Regions from separate parts of the Limnobacter sp. G6BE5S genome, predicted to be linked through region 2. Evidence: predicted binding sites of a transcription regulator. Region 2 holds the regulator's gene; the other holds the start of a gene.
What was found. The regulator NrdR, encoded in region 2, represses ribonucleotide reductase genes. The targets are predictions, from matches to a motif close to CACNANATNTNGTG.

Region 1 (3,411 bases), 200 kb from region 2:
TGGGTGAAGATGCCGCCATTCGCATGGCTGGAGACCATTTGTTTCAGCTGCACCTGCTCATTGCGCTTGCTGCCTATAGCTTGCTGGGCATTGCTGCCGCCCATGGGGTGGTGATGGCTTTTCAGGAAAAAGCCCTGCATCAGCCAGTTGCCAGTACTCAGGAAAACCGCATGGTGCGTGAGCGCCTTCTGGATCAGTTGCCTTCTTTGCTCACCATGGAGTCCATTTTGTTCCGGCAATTGTGGGCGGGCTTTGTTTTACTCTCGCTGACCTTGATTACCGGTTTTCTCTTTTCTGAGGAATGGAGCGGCAGCAGTTGGCGTTTTGATCACAAAACCCTGTTTGCCATCATTTCATGGTGCTCATTTGCCGTGTTACTGGGCGGGCGCGTGGTGTTTGGCTGGCGCGGCAAGGTCGCTTTGCGCTGGTGTTTGGGCAGTTATGCCGTGTTGGTACTTGCGTATTTCGGCACCCAGTTTGTACTCGAATTTATTTTGAAAAGGGCAGTTTGATGGGGCGTATTCTGTTTTTTCTGGGCTTGGCATTGGTGGCCTGGATTCTTTTCAAAAGCTGGCAGCGCAAACAATTGGGTGAAAAACCCAGTGTGAACACTCAACAAAAAGGCAATCTTGGCCGTAAAAAACAGGAAGAGATCATGCCTTGCCAACACTGCGGCGCATACAGCCCCATGTCGGAAGGCGTGATGATGCAGGGTCGTTTTTATTGCGGCATGGAGCATGCCAAAGCGGCTGGGGAAAAAGTTCACTGACACCGAAGGGGCATGCCATGTGGCTTGATGAGGGCTGGATAGAGGAAGACTGGGTTCACCGCCTGCAAAGTCCCAATCAGGATGCCCGGCCAATGGGTACAGTGATCGACACCTTGGTTGTTCACTGTATTAGCCTGCCCGAGCGTGGGCGCGACACCTCGTTAATTACCGACCTGTTTCTGAATCGGCTCGATTGCCATGCGCACCCCTCGTTCGGTGAGCTAATCGGCCTGCATGTTTCCTCGCATTTCCTGATTGATCGGGACGGGTCCATTACCCAATTTGTGTCGTGTGAGAAACGTGCATGGCATGCCGGAATTTCCTCGGCCATGTACCGCAGCAATTTCAATCATTTTTCAATTGGCATTGAATTGCTGGGTGACATTTACACCCCATTCGAGGGGGCGCAGTACGCCAGCTTGAAGCGCCTGGCTTTGGAGTTGCAAGCACGTTATCCACTGAAATATGCAATGGCGCACAGCGAGATAGCCCCTACCCGAAAAACCGATCCAGGACCCTTCTTCGACTGGAAAGGTCTACGCAAATCAAACACCTACGAACTTCAGATTAACGGCCTTTAAAAGGCCGTTTTTTTGTTGCACTGCAGTTATCCAGAGCTTGTCCACAAGTTGTTCACAGGGGATAACTCTGTGCACAAGTTGGGGATAAGAAAGTGTTTGCCAAATCGTGTTTCGACCACTACAATTAGTTCCAAGCCACATACAAAACACAAGATATAGTGGTTGCCGGTTTTACCTCCGCTACAAAAACAAACCCTCAAGAAAAGATTATTCCAGGAGAAAGATGCATGCTAACCAGCCAGGAATCCACTGATTTGGCGACAAACTTGCCGACGTCTACAGCCAAGCCTGCAAACGCAGCGCCGGTGGTCGACAGCGCGTATGCAAACTACAAAATTATTCGCCGAAATGGTGCCGTGGTTGGTTTCGAGCCCAGCAAAATTGCTGTGGCCATGACAAAAGCCTTTTTGGCTGTGAATGGTGGCCAAGGCGCAGCCTCTGCCCGCATTCGCGAGCTGGTTGAGCAGATGACCAGCGGCGTGGTAAACGCACTGGTGCGTCGCCAGCCTTCTGGTGGCATTTTCCACATTGAAGACATTCAGGATCAGGTTGAACTGGCCCTGATGCGTTCAGGCGAAGCCGAAGTGGCCCGCGCCTACGTGTTGTACCGCGAGCGCCGTACACAGGAACGTGCAGCCAAGCAAGTTGAACAAGCTGAGCAGCATGCGCTGAACGTGATCGATGGCGACATGAAGCGCCCACTCGATGTTGAAGCGCTGAAAGCGTTGATTGAAAGCGCTGCGGTTGGCCTGAATGAAATTGACGTTGCACACCTTCAGAAAGAAACCCTGAAGAATTTGTACGACGGCGTGAAAATCGACGAAGTGTTCAAGTCTGCGATTTTGGCCTCTCGCGCCATGATCGAGAACGAACCCAGCTACACATTGGTCACTTCCCGCCTGTTGCTGCACACGATTCGCCGCGAAATTATTGGCCGCGAAATTGCGCAAGACGAAATGGCGCAGGTGTACCCCGAGTACTTCCCGCAATTCATCAAGAAGGGCATTGCTGCCGGCTTGCTGGACAACCGCCTGGCCCAGTTCGACATGAAGAAACTGGGCGCAGCCCTGAAGTACGAACGCGACTTGCAGTTCGATTACCTTGGCCTGCAAACCCTGTACGACCGTTACTTCTTGCACGTGGAAGGTACCCGCATTGAAATGCCACAGGCGTTTTACATGCGCGTGGCCATGGGCTTGGCTCTGAACGAAGTAGATCGTGAAGCACGTGCCATCGAGTTTTATGAAGTGCTGTCGACATTCGACTTCATGAGTTCGACTCCAACTCTGTTTAACAGCGGCACCATTCGCTCGCAGTTGTCTTCCTGCTACCTCACCACTATTGGTGACGACCTGGATGACATCTATGAAGGCATCAAGGAAAACGCATTGCTTTCCAAGTTCGCTGGCGGCTTGGGCAACGACTGGACACCCGTGCGCGCCTTGGGCAGTCACATTAAGGGCACCAATGGCAAGTCACAAGGTGTGGTGCCATTCCTGAAAGTGGTGAACGACACCGCAGTGGCAGTGAACCAAGGTGGCAAGCGCAAGGGCGCTGTATGTGCCTACCTGGAAACCTGGCACCTGGACATTGAAGAATTCCTGGAACTGCGCAAGAACACGGGCGATGATCGCCGCCGCACACACGACATGAACACCGCGAACTGGATTCCCGACCTGTTCATGAAGCGCGTAATGGAAGGCGGTAACTGGACCTTGTTCAGCCCATCGGACGCACCTGATCTGCACGACCTGTACGGCAAAGCCTTCGAGAAAGCCTATGTGGGTTACGAAGAAAAAGCTGCACGTGGCGACTTGAAATTGTTCAAGACCGTGGAAGCGGCCAAGCTGTGGAGAAAAATTCTCTCCATGTTGTTTGAAACCGGCCACCCATGGATCACGTTCAAAGACCCTTGCAACATTCGTAGCCCCCAGCAACACGTGGGCGTGGTGCACTCGTCGAACCTGTGTACAGAAATTACACTGAACACCAACGAGAACGAAATTGCAGTGTGTAACTTGGGTTCGGTGAACCTGACCCGCCACCTGAAGCCTGCCGAAA
Region 2 (3,411 bases):
GATTCACCGGGCTGCCAGCCTTCAAGTGTTTGAGCGTGGTCATTTGAACGGTGTGTGGAATCAGGTTGATGTGAATGTCGCATTCACCTGTGGCATGGTCGTCCACTTTGTTGACGGTCAAACTAACGCCGTTTACTGTCACTGAGCCCTTGTAGGCAAAGAACGGCGACAGGGTTTTCGGCGCGCGAATTTGCAGGTGCCAGCTTTCACCCACGGGTGAAAAATCAACCACGTCACCCAGTCCGTCGACATGACCGCTTACCAAATGCCCGCCCACTCGATCAGACAATCGCATTGCTTTTTCAAGGTTAACCTCTCCCTGCTGGCTCAAGCCCACGGTTTTCGACAAACTTTCCTGCGATACATCGACGTGAAAGGTTTGAGCTTCCATGGCCACCACTGTCATACAAGCGCCTTGAATGGCAATGCTGTCACCCAGTTTTACATCTGAAAAATCGAGCGTGGGTGCATGCACAGCGAGTCGAACTCCCGCGTATGCAGAGTTTTGAAGGGGCTCTACAGTTTTAATTTGTCCAATTGATTCAATGATGCCGGTGAACATGTTTGCTACTACTCCTGATTATTTCGAACCCACGTAATGCGCAGGTCTTGTCCTTTTTGTTCAAACGAATGAATGGTCCAGTCCACATAGGCGGGCAGGGCATCAAGTTCAGGCAGGCGGAACAGGCCTTGGCCTGGTCCCAGGAAGCGCGGGGCAATGTATTGAACGATTTCATCCACCAACCCGGCTTGCAGGAAAGACCCGTTCAATCCAAAACCTGCCTCAAGATGAAGTTCATTGATGCCACGTGCGGCCAGTTCTTGCAACAGCCGCAACAGGTCGGTTTTTACTTTGCCTGCATGCAGGCCCGCGGCAACAGGCGCCACGTTCAGTGCTTCGATATTGACGGCATTGGGGTGGGTGCTCAGCCATGCGGGTGGCTGCAGCTCAGTGTGGGCAATCAGCACCTTGCCGGTTTGCAGCAATCGCGCATCGGGCGCTATTTCCAGCTTGCTGTCCACGACCACCTTCAGTGGCTGGCGTTCGGTGTCGATGCCGCGCACATTCAATTGTGGGTTGTCCGCTTTCACTGTGCCAATGCCGCTGAGTACAGCACAGGCCTGCGCACGCAGGTGGTGTCCGTCAAGTCGCGCTTCTTCGCCGGTGATCCACTGGCTTACGCCATTGTTCAGCGCGCTGATGCCGTCTGCGCTGCTGGCTACTTTCAATCGCACCCAGGGGCGCTTGTGTTCCATGCGGCTGAAAAAGCCCCGGTTGATCCAACGGGCATTTTCAATTAAAACGCCATGGGACGTTTCAATGCCTGCTGCTTGCAAAATGGCCATGCCCTGGCCTGCCACCAGTGGGTTGGGGTCGAGTACGGCGGCAACAACCCGTTTTACACCGGTGCCCACCAGCGCTTCTGCGCAAGGGCCTGTGCGGCCATGGTGTGCGCAGGGTTCAAGGGTGACATAGGCTGTGCTGTCTTGCAGGGAAATACCGCGCGCTTTGGCGTCGGCGATGGCTTGCACTTCGGCGTGACCTTCGCCTGCCCTGGCATGAAAGCCTTCAGCAATGGCAACGCCATCGCGTACAAACACGCAACCCACGCGTGGATTTGGCGTGGTGCTGTACTGGCCCTTCCAAGCCAGGTTCAGCGCCTGCTGCATCCAGTGTTCGTCGTTGTGATGAATACTAGCCATGGCCTCAGTTACTTTTAAACGCCTTTTTTGACAGTGGAACGGGCTTTGGGTTTGGGTGCGCTTGCTACGTTCTCGGCAGGTGCGGTCAGGTGGGCAATTTCTTCCGAGAAACTTTGCAGGTCTTCGAAGCTTTTGTAGACCGATGCAAAGCGAATGTAGGCAACGGTATCCAGTTGTTTGAGTTGCTGCATCACCAACTCGCCTAAAAACTTGGTGTCGACCTCGCGCGCTGCGCTCACCAGCAGTTTTTCTTCAATACTTGAAATGGCTTCATCAATGGCCTCGGCGCGAACGGGGCGTTTGCGCAGGGCAAGCATTAAGCTGCCACGCAATTTGTCGCGAGAAAACTCAACTCGGGAGCCGTCTTTTTTGACGATGGCGGGCAGAAACAGTTCTGCCCGTTCGTAGGTGGTGAATCGTTTGCCACAACTGCTGCATTGCCTGCGGCGGCGAATCGCGTCGCCTTCTTCAGACGTACGCGAGTCGACCACCTGGGTGTCGGCGTTGCCACAGAAGGGGCATTTCATAACGCCGCCGCCCCTTGCTTACTTGTAAACAGGGAACTGGCTGGTCAATTCCTTGACCTTGGCACGAACGGTGGCCAATGTGGCTTCGTCCTCTGGGTTTTCCAAAACGTCGGCGAGCAAGTGGCCAACCGCGCGGGCTTGCTCTTCCTTGAAGCCGCGAGTGGTCATGGCCGGGCTGCCCAAGCGAATGCCGCTGGTTACAAATGGTTTTTCAGGGTCATTTGGAATGGCGTTTTTGTTCACGGTAATGTGCGCGTTGCCCAAAGCCGCTTCGGCTGCTTTGCCGGTAATGCCCTTGGCCCGCAGGTCAACCAGCATGACGTGGCTTTCGGTGCGACCAGAGACAATGCGCAAACCGCGCTCGACCAGTGTTTCAGCCAATGCTTTGGCGTTCAATACCACTTGTTGCTGGTATTCCTTGAATGAAGGCTGCAGGGCTTCGTGGAAAGCCACAGCTTTACCGGCGATTACGTGCATCAAAGGGCCACCCTGAATGCCAGGGAAAATCGCACTGTTGATTTTCTTGGCCAGTTCTTCTTTCATCAAGATGATACCGCCGCGTGGGCCACGCAGTGATTTGTGCGTGGTCGATGTACATACATCAGCATGTGGCACCGGGTTGGGGTACACACCCGCTGCAATCAGACCCGCGTAGTGGGCCATGTCCACCATGAAGTAGGCGCCCACTTCCTTGGCAATTTTTGCAAAGCGTTCGAAATCAATGCGCAGTGCATAAGCTGACGCGCCGGCGATGATGATTTTTGGTTTGTGTTCACGGGCCAGGGCTTCAACCTGGTCGTAGTCAATGGCTTCTTCCTTGTTCAGACCGTAGGACACCACGTTGAACCACTTTCCAGACATGTTCAGTGGCATGCCGTGTGTAAGGTGTCCGCCTTCAGCAAGCGACAGGCCCATGATGGTGTCGCCAGGCTGCAGCAAGGCGAAGAACACGGCCTGGTTGGCCTGCGAGCCAGAGTTGGGCTGCACGTTGGCGGCTTCAGCGCCAAAAAGCTTTTTCAGGCGCTCAATGGCCAGGTCTTCAACCACGTCCACGTGCTCGCAACCGCCGTAGTAGCGCTTGCCAGGGTAACCCTCGGCGTATTTGTTGGTCAGCTGTGAACCCTGGGCTTCCATCACGGCTGGGCTCGCGTAGTTCTCAGACGCGATCAACTCGATGTGG

Region 1: the regulator NrdR is predicted to act here: its motif matches at 1,498-1,511, upstream of ACVL1J_RS10015 (ribonucleoside-diphosphate reductase subunit alpha).

What each region holds. Positions count from the first base shown of each region.
Region 1 covers NZ_JBZFLM010000005.1:50,097-53,507, forward strand. Annotated here, with positions in the region: gene ACVL1J_RS10000 (cytochrome C assembly family protein) at 1-512, shown strand, start outside; gene ACVL1J_RS10005 (PP0621 family protein) at 512-769, shown strand; gene ampD (1,6-anhydro-N-acetylmuramyl-L-alanine amidase AmpD) at 787-1,350, shown strand; gene ACVL1J_RS10015 (ribonucleoside-diphosphate reductase subunit alpha) at 1,578-3,411, shown strand, end outside.
Region 2 covers NZ_JBZFLM010000005.1:251,841-255,251, forward strand. Annotated here, with positions in the region: gene ACVL1J_RS10890 (riboflavin synthase) at 1-562, opposite strand, end outside; gene ribD (bifunctional diaminohydroxyphosphoribosylaminopyrimidine deaminase/5-amino-6-(5-phosphoribosylamino)uracil reductase RibD) at 571-1,704, opposite strand; gene nrdR (transcriptional regulator NrdR) at 1,719-2,231, opposite strand; gene glyA (serine hydroxymethyltransferase) at 2,250-3,411, opposite strand, start outside.